DNA from 2 places in the Rahnella sp. ChDrAdgB13 genome. Region 2 is predicted to be linked to the other one. Evidence: predicted binding sites of a transcription regulator. Region 2 holds the regulator's gene; the other holds the start of a gene.
What was found. Region 2 encodes Fur, which represses iron uptake genes when iron is present. Its sites were predicted from a motif close to ATAATAATGAGAACNACTATCAA; they were not measured.

Region 1: a site for Fur is predicted at 4,862-4,884, ahead of efeU (iron uptake transporter permease EfeU). Genes of this name have one in related genera too.

The regions. Positions count from the first base shown of each region.
Region 1 is NZ_JAEMGT010000104.1:3,452-11,288, reverse strand. Features, by position in the region: gene J8X26_RS22280 (N-acetylmuramoyl-L-alanine amidase) at 1-1,010, opposite strand, end outside; gene efeB (iron uptake transporter deferrochelatase/peroxidase subunit) at 1,288-2,595, opposite strand; gene efeO (iron uptake system protein EfeO) at 2,749-3,888, opposite strand; gene efeU (iron uptake transporter permease EfeU) at 3,949-4,794, opposite strand; gene putP (sodium/proline symporter PutP) at 5,002-6,486, opposite strand; gene putA (trifunctional transcriptional regulator/proline dehydrogenase/L-glutamate gamma-semialdehyde dehydrogenase) at 7,012-7,837, shown strand, end outside.
Region 2 is NZ_JAEMGT010000081.1:9,293-17,129, forward strand. Features, by position in the region: gene glnS (glutamine--tRNA ligase) at 1-1,265, shown strand, start outside; gene J8X26_RS19490 (OprD family outer membrane porin) at 1,735-3,147, shown strand; gene chiQ (ChiQ/YbfN family lipoprotein) at 3,161-3,502, shown strand; gene fur (ferric iron uptake transcriptional regulator) at 3,643-4,098, opposite strand; gene fldA (flavodoxin FldA) at 4,415-4,942, opposite strand; gene J8X26_RS19510 (methyl-accepting chemotaxis protein) at 5,354-7,018, shown strand; gene ybfE (LexA regulated protein) at 7,085-7,366, opposite strand; gene ybfF (esterase) at 7,622-7,837, opposite strand, start outside.

The DNA of each region.
Region 1 (7,837 bases), on a different contig from region 2:
ATGCCCTCCGCCAGCGCCCTCGCCATTTTTTCCTGAAAGACCGGTTCGCCGAGCAGTTTTTCTTCCTGCTTGTTGGTGATGAAGGACGTCTCCACCAGCACCGACGGAATGCGCGGGGATTTCAGCACCGCGAAGCCCGCCTGTTCCGGATGCGGGCTGTGCATGTGATGCACTTTGACAATGTTCGCCGCCAGATGGCTGCCGAAATCCATGCTGCGGTGAATGGTTTCGTGCTGATCGAGGTCGAAAAGCGTCTCCTTCAGATACTCATCGTCGGTCTTAAAATCATTGTCATACAGCACGTCGACGCTGTTCTCGCTCTGCGAAAGATACCGCGCCATCGCGCTGCCCGCGCCGTGTTCTGACAGCGCAAAAACCGATGCGCCGGATACCTGATCGTTAGTAAATCCGTCGGCGTGAATAGAAATAAACAGGTCGGCTTCGTGCTGATGCGCCAGGCTGACGCGGTGATAAAGCGGAATAAAAACGTCATCCTGCCGCGTCAGCACCGCGTGAATACCGTGCTGCTGATCCAGCAAGGTTTGCAGCCGTTTGGCGATGTGCAGAACCACGTGTTTTTCATAGGTCCCTTCATTGCCAATCGCGCCGGGGTCCTTCCCGCCGTGGCCGGGATCAATCATCACCAGCAGGGGTTTTTCCGCCAGTGGCGCTTTGGTGGCTAAAGGCAAAGCCTGCGCTGCCGTTTGTGCAGCGAGGCCTTCCTCCGTGATGACAACCTTCATCACGCCGTTTTCTGTGGTGCGCGTGATCACCGGTTTACCCTTCACCGTCAGAACAATACGCGCCACGTCCGGGCTGAAATGGGCAATGCGCCCTTCCTCAATCCACGGGAATTTCTGGCGGACCACCGTCAGCGCATGTTCCAGTTCAGGCGGAAATGACGCCACCGGCATGTCGATCACCACCCGTTCCGGTGCGCCGAGCCTGAATACGCGGCTGCGTTTATCGGCGGCGGGCAGGGATACGGTAATCTGGCGCGCATCGGACATCATTGAAACGCGTACGGCCTTTTGTGCGGCGTACAGGCGCGGTGTCGCCAGCGACAGGCCAATGCCGAAAATCAGCAGTTTTCTGCGGGAATGGCTGATGGTCATAGCAGTCTCAGGGCAGGCATCGTGATAAAGCCGTTAACGATTTATCATCATGACATTACTGACGTTTTCAGGAGTGCGCGGGTGTATTAACAGGGCGTGAATTCGGTAACGAACGGTAAAAAAGATGACCGGTAATATTCCTCCTCCGCGGGGAACGGAGGAGGAAAACAAATCAGGCTTCGATCAGGGTTTGCCCCAGATAGTGATTTTCATCCGGGATGCCCGGCAGCGTAAAGAAGAAACCGCCGCCGACCGGCCGGATATATTCCTCAAGCGGTTCACCGTTCAGGCGTTTTTGTACCGTCAGGAAACCTTTCTCAAGATCGTGCTGATAGCAGACAAACAGCAGCCCCATTTCCAGTTGCCCGGAATTGGTGACGCCCAGCGAATAGCTGTAGCCGCGACGCAGCATCAGGTTGTCGTCGGTTTCTTTGGTGCGCGGATTGGCCAGACGAATATGCGCATCCAGCGGGATCACCTTCCCTTCCGGATCTTTGCTGTAATCCGGCACATCATGCTCTTTTTCCATGCCCAGCGGCGCACCGGTCGCTTTGTGGCGACCAAAAATCGTCTGCTGTTCCTGAAGTGGCGTGCGATCCCAAAACTCAACGTGGAACGGGATCAGACGCGCCGCCTGATAACTGCCGCCGGTCGTCCAGCCCGGTTCGCCCTGATCGGCAGTTACCCAGATGGCTTTGTCCATCAGCGGTTTATCTTTGGCATCCGGGTTCGCCGTGCCGTCCTTAAAGCCCAGCAGGTTAACCGGCGTTTCTTTGCCCTGGCTGCGCGCGGCGTGGGAAGAAATAAATCCGTCACGACGCCAGCGCACGCTGAGCAAATCCGGCGTGTACTTGATGATGTCGCGCAGCGCGTGAACCACGGTGTCGCTGTTATTGGCGCAAATCTGCAACAGCAAATCGCCGTGGCAGAGTTTGGCATCAAGGGAATCATTCGGAAAACGCGCCATGCGCTGCAATTTAAGCGGTTTGTGAGCGGCCAGCCCGAAGCGTTCGTCAAACAGCGAATCGCCCACGGAAAGCGTCATGGTCAAATTGTCCGGGTAGATTTCCGCGCCCATTACGCCCGAATCCATCGGCGGGAATTTCGGATCTACCGATGGCGCCGTGCCGCCGGTAGTCAGAAAGACAAAACGGGTATCGAGCAGACGGAATAGACGCTCGAGATCGGCTTTGGTGGTCGCGAGAACATCAAACGCCACCAGCATCATTGACGCCTGCTGCGGCGTTAAAATCCCTGCCTGATGTTCGCCGTAATAAGGCTGCTTGCCCCAGCGTTCATCGGGAGAAACGGTTCCCGGTGTGTACTCTTTTTTGGCACCCGGTGTTTTTTCTGCCTGCGCACCGGCCGCGCCGCCGAGGGCAAATGCCCCGCCTAACAATCCCACGCCTTTGAGTAAACGGCGGCGTGAAGAAGAAGTCGCGTCCTGTTGTACGGACTTATTATCGTTTTTATTGCTCATTGCTATGCCTCAGGAATTTAAAAGCTCCCTCCCCTGCGAAGGGGAGGGTTGGGGTGGGGTATTAAAGCAAAATCAAAAAGTTGAAGTGTGCATCAGCCATTGTATGGTCTGCTAAACCCCCTCCCAGCCTCTCCCTTCGCAGGGGGAGGAGTATCAATCTAAACCTAAAACACCGCGCAGCTTGGCTAAATCTTCTGCCAGCGTCGTGATCGGCCCTTTCATCGCATTACGGTCAGCGTCGGAGAGTTTCTCGTAGTTCTCGTAACCGTCTTTGGTTTTGTATTTGTCCAGCAGGGTATCCACGGTTTTAAAGTTCGCGTCGATTTTATCCAGCAGCGGCTTGTCGGCTTTTTCCAGCAGCGGACGCAGCAGGTTCACGATTTTCTGCGCGCCGTCGAGATTTGCACGGAAATCCCACAGGTCTGTGCGGCTGTAACGGTCTTCTTCACCGCTGATTTTGCTCGATGCCACTTCTTCGATAAGGCCTGCTGCACCGCCGACCACTTTGTTCGGCGGGAAAGTCAGGTCGGTGATACGTTTTTGCAAATCAACGGTGTCGGTATACAGCTTGTCAGCAAAAGGCTCAGCGCCTTTAGTGGTTTTATCGGCGAACAGGATTTTCTCCAGACGGTGGAAACCGGTGAAATTCGGGTCTTCGGCTTTCTTTTCGAAGTCATCTTCACGGGCATCGATGCTGCCGTCGAGGTCTGAGAACAGCTCGGCGATCGGTTCGATACGTTCGTAATAAACGCGGGTAGAGGCGTACAGCGCCTGCGCTTTCGCCAGATCGCCCTTCTTAATCGCATCCGTGAACGCTTTGGTGTGGGAAACCAGTTCAGCAACCTGTTGCGTCACATACACTTTGTATTCCGCAATCGGGCCAACCAGCGCCATGGCGTCAGGTTTTGCGGAGGTCGCCGCGCCTTCCGCCGTGACGGTCAGTTTGCCTTTCGGATTGCTCAGCAAGCCGCAGGTCATGTCGTATTCGCCCGGCTCCAGATTGGCGGTCATTTTCTGCGTGAAGCCCGGCGCCACGTTTTCACGCTCTTCCACCACCATCACGCCTTTCAGAATTTCCCATTCCAGGTTTTTCTGGCTGTTGTTATGGATAACAAACTGCGTTTTACCGGCCGGCACGGTCAGCGCCATCGGTTCACATTGTTTGTCGTTTACAGCAATTTTGACCTGACGGACATCAGCCGCCAGCACATTAGCGCTCAGCGCAAAAGCGGGCAGTGACAGCAGCGCGACCTGTAAAGCTTTACGGCGAAACAGCGGGGATGAATATGACATGTACCACTCCGTGACAAACTGTGTGAATAGAGAATGTATGAACAACAATATTGTTAAAAATCAGCGTTGTGTTTTTTGTCCGGCCGGAGCCGTGACGGCTGATTTTCCCTGAGGCATAAAGAACAGGAACAGCGCCGGGATCAGGTACAGGAAATACACCGCGACTTCACTGACGGTCGGCGCTTCCTGATAACCAAACATCCCTTCCAGCAAGGTACCGAACAGGGAATGCGTGGACAGCGTGCCGCTGAAATCAAACGCGATATCCTGCATGCTGTTCCACAAACCGGCTTCGTGGAAAGCGCGGATAGCGCCGGCCGCCAGACCTGCCGCGACGAACAAAATAAACAGGCTGGTCCACTTGAAGAACTTCGCCAGATGCAGCTTCACGCCGCCGTAGTAAATCAGGAAACCCAGCACGATGGCCGCGCCCAGACCGAGTAACGCACCGATGGGTGCTTCAATGCCGACATCCTGCTGGAACGCCGCCAGCAGGAAAAATACCGATTCCAGCCCTTCACGCGCGACCGCGAAAAACACCATCGCTACCAGCGCCCAGCCCTGACCGCGACCGGAATTGAGCGCGTTATCAATCGCGCCTTCCAGATGCACTTTGATGGAACGCGACACCTTACGCATCCAGAACACCATGTAGGTCAGAATGCACACCGCAATGACGGCCACAATGCCTTCAAACAACTCCTGCTGCTTTTGCGGAAACTCGCCGGTGGTGGCGTTGATGAACAGCCCCAGCGCCAGACACAGTGCTGCAGCAATGAACACGCCAATCCAGACCACACCGAGCCACTGCCCGCGCTGCGTCCGTTTAAGGTAACTGGCGATCAGGCTGACAATCAGCGCCGCCTCCAGCCCTTCGCGAAACATAATGAGAAACGGAACGAACATAGCGAAAACTCCTGACCCCGTTGATCGGCAAAAACTGTAAGGTCTCTGTAAAGAAAAGTAAAAAGAAACGATAGTGATTATCATTCTTGCCAAAAGAAATACAAGAGGTGACGGGCTCTTTTTTGAAACCTGTCGGGGAAATGCGCACGAAAAAACAGAAAACCGGGATCAGGACGATCCCGGTTTATCACGATAACGCGGGGAAAATCAGAGAGTGTTGTATTCCGCTTCGGCAGCGTTGAAGCGCTCTTCGACTGCCACGGAAGGTTTACGCCCCATCAGGCTGACCACCCAGATGGCGATCGAAGCAAAAATAAACCCAGGAATGATTTCGTACAGTTCAACCCAGCCGTAACTTTTCCACAGAATCACCGTCGCGGCGCCGGTGACCATTCCGGCCAGCGCGCCGTTGCGGGTCATGCGTTTCCACATCACGGAAATCAGGATCACCGGCCCGAATGCCGCGCCAAAACCTGCCCAGGCGTAGCTGACTAAACCGAGCACGCGGTTTTCAGGGTTGGCGGCCAGCGCAATTGCCACCAGCGCGACAACCAGCACCATCGCGCGACCAATCCACACCAGCTCACGCTGGCTTGCGCCTTTGCGCAGGAACGCCTTGTACAAATCTTCGGTAATAGCACTTGAACACACCAGCAACTGGCAGCTCAGGGTGCTCATCACCGCCGCCAGAATAGCCGACAGCAAGATCCCGGCAATCCACGGGTTGAACAGGATTTTCGCCAGCTCGATGAACACCCGCTCAGCGTTTTGCGTCACATTGCCCGCTACTGCCGGGTTATTGCTGAAATACGCAATCCCGAAGAAGCCCACGGCGATGGTGCCCGCCAGACACAAAATCATCCACGTCATGCTGATACGGCGTGCGCTGCGGATAGTATGATGCGAATCGGCGGCCATAAAACGCGCCAGAATATGCGGCTGACCGAAATACCCCAGTCCCCAGCCGAGCAGGGACACAATTGCCACCAGATTCATATTCTTGAACATGTCGGTGTATTCCGGATTTTTCGCCTGAATCACCAGCATCGAACTGTCAATGCCGCCGACCGCGAGGATGACGATCACTGGCGTCAGGATCAGCGCGAAAATCATCAGGCTGGCCTGCACCGTGTCAGTCCAGCTGACTGCCAGAAAACCGCCGATAAAGGTATAAATGATGGTCGCTGCGGCACCCGCCCACAGCGCGGTCTGATAAGACATCCCGAAAGTACTTTCAAACAAACGCGCACCGGCAACAATCCCGGAAGCACAGTAAATGGTGAAGAACACCAGGATCACGACAGCCGAGATAATACGCAGCAATTTGCTGGAATCTTCGAAGCGGTGCGTGAAGTAATCCGGCAGCGTCAGCGCATTATTGTTGGCCTCGGTGTGAACGCGTAAGCGCCCCGCCACCAGCTTCCAGTTCAGATACGCGCCAATCGTGAGGCCGATGGCAATCCAGCTTTCGGAAATACCGGAAAGAAAAATCGCGCCCGGTAAACCCATTAATAACCAGCCGCTCATGTCCGAAGCACCGGCGGAAAGTGCCGTCACCACGCTGCCTAAGCTGCGGCCACCCAGAATATAATCATCAAAGTTTTTGGTCCGTAAATACGCGATGAGCCCTATCAAAATCATCCCGAAAATATAAACACAAAACGTCACCAGCATCGGTGTGTTCATTGTCATGTCCTTCTCCACTTTCTTATTTTTTGCGATACGTGTTTGCAATGCAGGTCGGCATCTGTCTGTCCTGACACACCTTTTTCAAAAGGCGGCCAAAACCATGCCGGGCGAGATGATGGCTGAAACCCGCGAAGGATGCAGCATGACTCTCCATTTTTTTTCTTTTTCAGCGTACTTAATGTGGTTTTTATTCAAATTAACTGTCGGTCGCGATACTGGTTGAGTGATCGCTACATTTCAAATGTTTTAACATTTGGGATACGTAAAATTTACGGCGCATCACATTTATGATGAGAGCGGGTTGCACGTTACATTCCCCTCAGTTGCACCTATAACTTTGAGGTTATTAAGGCGGTTACCGCGAATAACCCGTCCTTCCTGCGTTGATTCAATGTTAAAAATGCCAAATAAATCACATCAGGCATACTTCGTGCATTAACAGGGTTGCACAAGGTTGCAACATAGAAGATATTGCTTGCCATAAAGATAATGAATTCACCTGAACCTTTTCATAGGGAGTGGTTGCGTATGGGTATGACGACGATGGGTGTGAAGCTGGACGAAGGCACACGCGACAGGCTAAAAATTGCGGCTCAGCAGATTGACCGCACGCCGCACTGGCTGATTAAACAGGCGATTTTTTCCTATCTGGAACGTCTGGAAAATGGCGATTCGCTGCCGGAGATCCCGGCGCTTAATGGCGCAGCGCCTGGCGACGCGGAAGATCCCGCCGGTCAGCCGGTACAGGAAATGCATCAGCCATTCCTTGATTTCGCCGAGCAGATTTTGCCGCAGTCGGTCAGTCGTTCAGCCATTACCGCCGCCTATCGCCGCCCGGAGCCGGAAGCCGTTTCCATGCTGCTCGAACAGGCCCGTCTGCCTGCTCCGCTCAACGACGCGGCCCTGAAACTGGCCGCCGAGATCGCCACCAAACTGCGTAACCAGAAAAGTGCAAACGGCCGCGCCGGTATGGTGCAAAGCCTGTTGCAGGAATTCTCCCTGTCCTCGCAGGAAGGCGTGGCACTGATGTGTCTGGCCGAAGCATTGTTGCGTATTCCCGATAAGCCAACGCGCGATGCGTTAATCCGCGACAAAATCAGCAACGGCAACTGGCATTCACATCTGGGCCGCAGCCCGTCGCTGTTCGTCAATGCCGCGACCTGGGGTTTGCTGTTTACCGGCAAACTGGTAGCGACACACAATGAAGCCAGCCTGTCGAAATCCCTGAACCGTATTATCGGCAAAAGTGGCGAACCGCTGATACGCAAAGGCGTGGACATGGCGATGCGCCTGATGGGCGAACAGTTCGTGACCGGCGAAACCATCGCGGAAGCGCTGGCTAACGCGCGTAAAC
Region 2 (7,837 bases):
CACTGACGTCTCCGGGCAAAAACAGCCCGTACCGCGATCGCAGCGTAGAAGAAAACATCGCGCTGTTCGAAAAAATGCGCAACGGTGAATTCGCTGAAGGCGCGGCGTGTCTGCGTGCAAAAATCGATATGGCTTCGCCATTCTTCGTGATGCGCGATCCGGTTATCTACCGTATTAAGTTTGCGGAACACCATCAGACTGGCAAAAAATGGTGCATCTACCCGATGTATGATTTCACCCACTGCATTTCCGATGCGCTGGAAGGGATCACCCATTCGTTGTGTACGCTGGAATTCCAGGACAACCGTCGTCTGTATGACTGGGTTCTCGATAACATCACCATCCCTTGCCACCCGCGTCAGTACGAGTTCTCCCGTCTGAATCTCGAATATTCCATCATGTCCAAGCGTAAGCTGAACCTGCTGGTGACGGATAAGATCGTCGAAGGCTGGGATGACCCGCGTATGCCGACCGTTTCCGGTCTGCGTCGCCGTGGTTACACTGCTGCGTCTATCCGTGAATTCTGTCGTCGTATCGGCGTGACCAAGCAAGATAACAATGTCGAAATGATGGCGCTGGAATCTTGTATCCGTGACGATCTGAACGAAAATGCGCCGCGCGCCATGGCTGTGATCAATCCGGTTAAAGTGATCATTGAGAACTTTACCGGTGAAGATGTGCAAATGGTGAAAATGCCTAATCATCCGAGCAAACCGGAGATGGGGACGCGCGAAGTGCCGTTCACCCGTGAGATTTATATCGATCAGGCTGATTTCCGCGAAGAAGCGAACAAGCAATACAAACGTCTGGTGCTGGGCAAAGAAGTTCGTCTGCGCAATGCGTATGTCATCAAAGCGGAACGCATTGAAAAAGATGCCGAAGGCAATGTGACGACGATCTTCTGTTCTTACGATATCGAAACGCTGAGCAAAGATCCGGCCGATGGCCGCAAGGTGAAAGGCGTGATCCACTGGGTTTCTGCGTCTGAAGGCAAACCGGCGGAATTCCGTCTGTATGACCGTCTGTTCAGCGTCGCGAATCCTGGCCAGGCAGAAGATTTCCTGACCACGATCAACCCGGAATCCCTGGTGATCGCGCACGGTTTCGTTGAGCCTTCTCTGGTGGCTGCACAGGCTGAAATCAGCCTGCAGTTTGAACGTGAAGGTTACTTCTGTGCTGACAGCCACTATTCCAGCGCTGAAAATCTGGTCTTCAACCGTACCGTTGGCCTGCGTGATACCTGGGAATCAAAACCCGTCGCGTAAGTCACCGATGAACGATTGTTAAACGCAGCTCCGGCTGCGTTTTTTTACGTCAGAAATTCACGGAATTTTCTTTTTCAGCGCGAATTAATGCATTTTTCATGTTTGCTTTTTAGGACTTTCCTTTCCGAATATCAGAGTGCTGAAACGTTTAAGTCAATACGATTTTTACTTAATTATCTGTTTTAGTTATCGATTGTCAGAGTCCACTGATTTAAACCTTCGCATTCCTCGTTTGTTACACTTTTTCATCTTTATGTGCACTTTGTCATACTTCAGCCATCAGGGTTTAATTACCCATTGATAATTCGCGTCGCGAAAAATACTCTTAATCCTGCTTTATACGGTTACGCCTCTGGCGACCGCTTTTAATACCCGTTTGGGTTTTGCACGTTTTTTTTAGTCAAAATGAGGAATTTCTATGCACAAGCACCTTAACAGGGGCAGGGGATCGGCTTACCTGAAACCTGTGATGTACACGCTGGCTGGCACTTTGTTGGGCGGCGGAATGATGTTCCCTGAAGAGGCCAGAGCGGCTGGCTTTATTGATGATTCGACGCTGACCGGCGGTGTGTATTACTGGCAGCGCGAACGCGACCGCAAAGATTTGAACAAAACCAAAGAAGAAACCCGCCCTGACGGCACAAAAGTCACGGTGAATAACCCCGATTACGATAAATACGCCACCAACCTTTCGCACGCGACCGCCAACCTGAACCTTGATTTCTCTTCCGGCTATGCCTGGGACATGTTCGGTATCGACGTCGCCGCATTTACCGCGATCGAATTAGCCGAAGCCAGCGACAGCGGCCACCCGAACGAAATCGCGTTCTCCTCCAAAAACCATGCGTATGACGAAGACTATTCCGGCGATAAAGGCGGCGTCAGCCTCTACAAAGCGGCCGGTAAATTCAAATACGGCGGATTCTGGGGCCATGCTGGTTACATTCAGCCCACCGGACAAACGCTGATCGCCCCGCACTGGAGCTTTATGCCGGGTACCTATCGCGGTGCTGAAGCCGGGTATAAACATGATTTTGGCGATCCGGGCGAACTGAGTTTCTCCTACATGTGGGCGGATGAATACAAATCGCCGTGGCATCTGGAGATGGATGATTTCCGCCAGAACGACAAGAAAACCGGTGTTTCCTATATCCACTCGCTGGGTGCGAAATACGACTTCAAAAATGATCTCGTACTGGAAGCGGCATTCGGTCAGGCAGAAAGTTACGTCGACCAGTACTTCGCCAAAGCGTCGTACAAAATTGATCTGATGGGCAATCCGCTCACCACCAGCTACCAGTTCTACGGTGCGGAAGATCGTATCAGCAACCAGAACGATCCGAACAGCCTGTATGACGGTCTGGCCTGGTTGCAGGCACTGACTTTCGGTTACACCACCGGCCAGTTCAACTGGCGTCTGGAAGGGACGATGGTCAAAGCTGAGGGGAATCAGGGTTATTTTTTACAACGCATGACCCCGACGTATTCTTCTTCTAACGGACGTCTTGATGTGTGGTGGGACAACCGTTCTGACTTCAACGCTAACGGCGAAAAAGCGGTGTACGCAGGTGTACTTTACGATCTGGCGAAATGGGATCTGCCGGGCTTCGCAGTGGGCGGTTCTTATGTTTACGCGTGGGATGCCAAACCGAGTACCAATCCCATCTATGATCAGAGCCAGCGCCTGAAAGAAAGTGCCTGGAGCCTTGATGCGCTGTACACCATTCAGGAAGGGCGCGCGAAAGGTACGCTGTTCAAACTGCATTACACCCAGTACGACAACCACTCGGATATCCCGAGCTGGGGCGGCGGGTACGGCAACATTTTCCAGGATGAAAAAGACGTGAAATTCATCGTTATCGCTCCATTCACTATTTTCTGAGGCCGCTATGTCGATGAAAAAATTACTGATGATTGTGGTTTCCTCCGTTGTGCTGGCAGGTTGTGCGCCAACCGCGGATCAGGCTCAGATTTCTCAAACGCGTGAGGCATACAGCGCGTGTATTAATTCGGCAGAAGGCAATCCGGACAAACTGGCCTCCTGTCAGGTATTGCTGAACAAGCTCAAACAGGAAAAAGCCCACCAGAAATTTGCGGAACAGGAAACGGTTCGCGTGGTGGATTATCAGCGCTGTCTGACGGCGCGTAAGACCGGTGACGGACAGGCGTATGCGGCGGATTGCGGCAAGATCTGGCAGGAAATCAAAGCCAATAACGCACCTAATCCGGTTAACTAAAAGCAGGGATCTGAAACAAGCATCATCATAGAACGCAAAACCCCGGCTTGCCGGGGTTTTGCGTTTTAACTCTCATCCTGGAACACAGACATAAAAAAACCGCCTTTCAGCGGTTAATTTATTCGGACTGACCGTGCAGATTACTGCGCAGGTTTGTCATTGTGCAAAGATTCATCTTCGCGGCAATCGCCCGCTTCACAGTGTCCGTACAGATACAGACTGTGGTTGGTCAGTTTAATACCGTGTTTCTTCGCAATCTCACGCTGACGGCCTTCAATGTATTCGTCGCGGAATTCAATAACGCGGCCGCAATCAAGGCAGATCAGGTGATCATGATGATGTTGCTGAGTCAGTTCGAAAACAGACTTGCCGCCTTCGAAGTTATGACGGGTGACGATACCGGCATCATCAAACTGGTTAAGAACACGGTAAACCGTGGCCAGACCAATTTCTTCGCCCATATCAATCAGTTGCTTATAAAGATCTTCCGCACTAACGTGATGACCTTCCGGCGCTTGCAGCACTTCCAGGATTTTGAGGCGCGGAAGCGTGACTTTTAAGCCGGCTTTCTTCAGTGCGGTGTTGTTGTCAGTCATGCGGATTCAGTCCTGTTACTATGTGCTAATCAAGTTGAGGCATGCAGCCTGTGGCATCGGCGGCACAAAAATTTGTCGTTTAAGGATTCTTCGTTTAAGGGAAGTGTGCCGATTCTCAAAAACGTAGCCTGTTAATAAAGATCACAAAATGCCTGTCACATTCAATAATGCAACGACTTGATCGATAGAAAAAACAGATGAACTCAGTGTACCTTGATACCACCGAAAGTTACAATTTTGTAGCGGTTAAATTGTTAATTTCAGTAATAGTTTGGCCCTTCAATTGTAGAATAAATCCTCAGGGCCAACAGGGTTTTTAGCCAATAATTTCTGAAAGGCTCAGTTCTTCTGTGATCTGTTTGACCCATGCATCAACACGTTCGTTGGTCAGTTCCGGCTGACGATCTTCGTCAATTGCCAGCCCGATGAAGTGCTTATCATCAGCCAGACCTTTTGAAGCTTCGAAGTGATAGCCTTCAGTTGGCCAGTGACCTACGATCACCGCGCCGCGAGGCTCGATGATGTCACGCACGGTACCGAGCGCATCACAGAAGTATTCGGCATAGTCTTCCTGGTCGCCGCAGCCAAACAGCGCAACCAGCTTACCTTCGAAATCTATCTCTTCCAGCGTCGGGAAAAAGTCGTCCCAGTCACACTGCGCTTCACCGTAATACCAGGTTGGAATACCGATCAGCAAAATATCGAATTTTTCCAGATCCTCTTTGCTGCTCTTCGCAATGTCATGCACCTCTGCAACATCTTTACCCAATTGCTTCTGGATCATTTTCGCGATGTTTTCGGTGTTACCTGTATCGGATCCAAAGAAGATACCTACTACGGCCATAAGATTACCTAACCTCTTGTTCTTAATGAAGTGCTCTGCATTGCAGGCAATAATAACGCAGATGATAGCAAACTCGCGCGGCGGAGAATATGTTTCAGCTCGCCTTCTTAACTGGTGAATAAGTTTATCGGGCAATCTTTTTAAGTGTTATCGCCTTCGTGTGCTTTTAATAACCTCAAACTTATTGAGGGCAAAAGCAAAATTAAGAAATAATTCCCGCCACTCCTTAAGTTTGCCCGTTGAACGCCGATAGATGATGCGAGAGGAATCTCAACATAATAAAGAAATCGATGCCCGGAGAGGTGTTCAAAACATGTCCGGGGGCAAACGCCTGCTGGCTACCTGTCTTGATTCTCCGCATCCCCGTCAATCCTCAGACCAGAAACAGTCCTGTTTCGAGAGAGGCATATCGTGCAGTTTTTAAAAAATATTACCATCAGGGCCGCATTATTAACGATTCTGGGCATTTTTTGCGTCATGTGGGCGAGTGTGTCTATTTACACCGTCACCTCCCTGAATACGCTGACTCAGAACACCCAAAACAGTACCGAACTGGTCAACAATATGGCACTGATCAATAAAGGAAATGATCAGTACTTTCGTACCGTGACACGCTTAAGTCGTGCCGTGGGGCAGCTCCAGGCGGATCCGTCAAAAGGGCAGGAAATTTTTGATACGGCAAAACAGTCACTCGATGGTCTGTCACAGGCGCTGGCGAGTTTCAAAACGGCTCCGCATCCGGGATTAGATGAAGCGTCAGTTCAGGAACTGGTCTCCAGTTGGGAAAGTCTGGTCGCGCAAGGCGTTACGCCGTTATATTCAGCGGCCATCGGCAAAAATTTCGATGCCTATAATCAGCTGGCGAACGATACCGTTCCAGCGCTGAGCCGCAATTTTGGTGCCTCAATGACGAAAGTCAGCGGGCAGATTGCGGTCGATTTCGAGGCGGCGCAGACCAAATCAAACCATCTGACTTATTACAGCAAAGTTATTCTGCTGACGGCTTTTTCTCTCGGCCTGCTTATTTTGCTGCTGACCGACCGTTATCTGGTGATGGCACTGGTGAAACCGCTGGATAAAATCCGCGATCACTTCGCCGTAATTGCCAGCGGCGACCTGACGCATTATCTGGAAGAGTTCGGCAAAAACTGCGCGGGTAAACTGATCCCGTTGCTCAACGTTATGCAGTCCAGTCTGGAAAATACCGTTCAGACCATCCGCAACTGTACCAACCACATCTATCAGGGCGCGTCCGAAATCTCTGCCGGGAATAATGATTTGTCTTCCCGAACCGAAGAACAGGCGTCTGCACTGGAAGAAACGGCAGCCAGTATGGAAGAACTGACGGCAACGGTAAAACACAACGCAGACAATGCCCATCACGCGAGCCAGCTGGTGATGGAAGCGTCTTCTACCGCGCAAAAAGGCGGTAACATTGTGGCTGACGTCGTCAGCACCATGAAAGATATCTCCGGCAGCTCGAAGAAAATTGCAGAGATCACCTCGGTTATTAACAGCATTGCCTTCCAGACCAACATTCTGGCGCTGAATGCCGCGGTAGAAGCCGCGCGGGCAGGCGAACAAGGGCGTGGATTTGCGGTGGTTGCCAGTGAAGTCCGAAATCTGGCCCAGCGCAGTGCGCAGGCGGCGAAAGAAATCGAATCACTGATCAGTGAATCCGTATCCCGCGTCGACAGCGGTTCAAAACTGGTGGAAAACGCCGGTCAGACAATGAACGAAGTGGTGCGTTCAATCACCCATGTCACGGATATTATGGCGGAAATCGCTTCGGCGTCTGATGAGCAAAGCAAAGGCATCAGCCAGGTTGCGGTAGCAGTCACACAAATGGACAGCGTAACGCAGCAAAACGCCGCACTGGTGGAACAGGCTTCACACGCGGCGGTTTCGCTGGAAGAGCAGGCTGCATTGCTAAACAACGCCGTCGCGACGTTCAAACTCAAAGACAGCATCACTAATGTCGGAAAACGACCCGCCAGCGTGGTTTCTCAGCCGTTGTTACGGCCTGCAACCGGTGTAATGACATCGAAAAGCAGTGCAAACTGGGAAACGTTCTGAGATGAGAGTTAAGGCGTAAAAGGAAAGAAAACAGGCGGATAACCGGGAGGTTATCCGCTTTTTTTATCAGCCTTCCTGACCGTTAAGATGCGACAGCAACATCTCTTCAATCAGTTCGCTACGACTGATATTGCGTTCTTCTGCCAGCTTATTGAGGGTATCAACAGCATCGGCGTTCATTTTCAGCTCTACGCGACGCAGACCGCTCGCTTTATCGCGGCGTAACTGGTTGCGCTTGTTGATCCTGAGCTGTTCATCACGGGAAAGCGGATTAGTTTTTGGACGCCCCGGACGGCGGTCATCTGCGAACAGATCAATCGTCGTGCGATCCAGTTGTTCTTTTGCCATAGGTAGCGGTACAACCAGGGAAGTTTTTACATCGGAAAACGGCAAGCCGATTCCTGACGAGCGTTTCACACATTTCGGGCTAAGAAACCCTGACCCAATTTACCCCCCGTAACTCACTTCGAGTAAAACGGGGCGGCAAAATTATAGCGCGCAATCATACACTGGCGCGCCTGGGGTTCACAACGCCTGATTGCCCTGATTTCACGTTAACTTTCGAAGTTGTGCAGACTTTTTGCACAATTTATCCCCAGGATGTTAAACCGACGGCGAATCGATGAAACGATGCACAGCGCGCAGGACGGCGTCGGGTTTTTCTGCGTGCACCCAATGACCGGCTCCGGCGACTACATAGGCTTTTGCCTGCGGGAACTGGCGGCCAATATCTTCGCGATACGCATCCTGCACATAAGGCGAATCCCCGCCACGGATGAACAGCGCCGGACGATCCCACGCCGGAACCTCTTCCCAGCC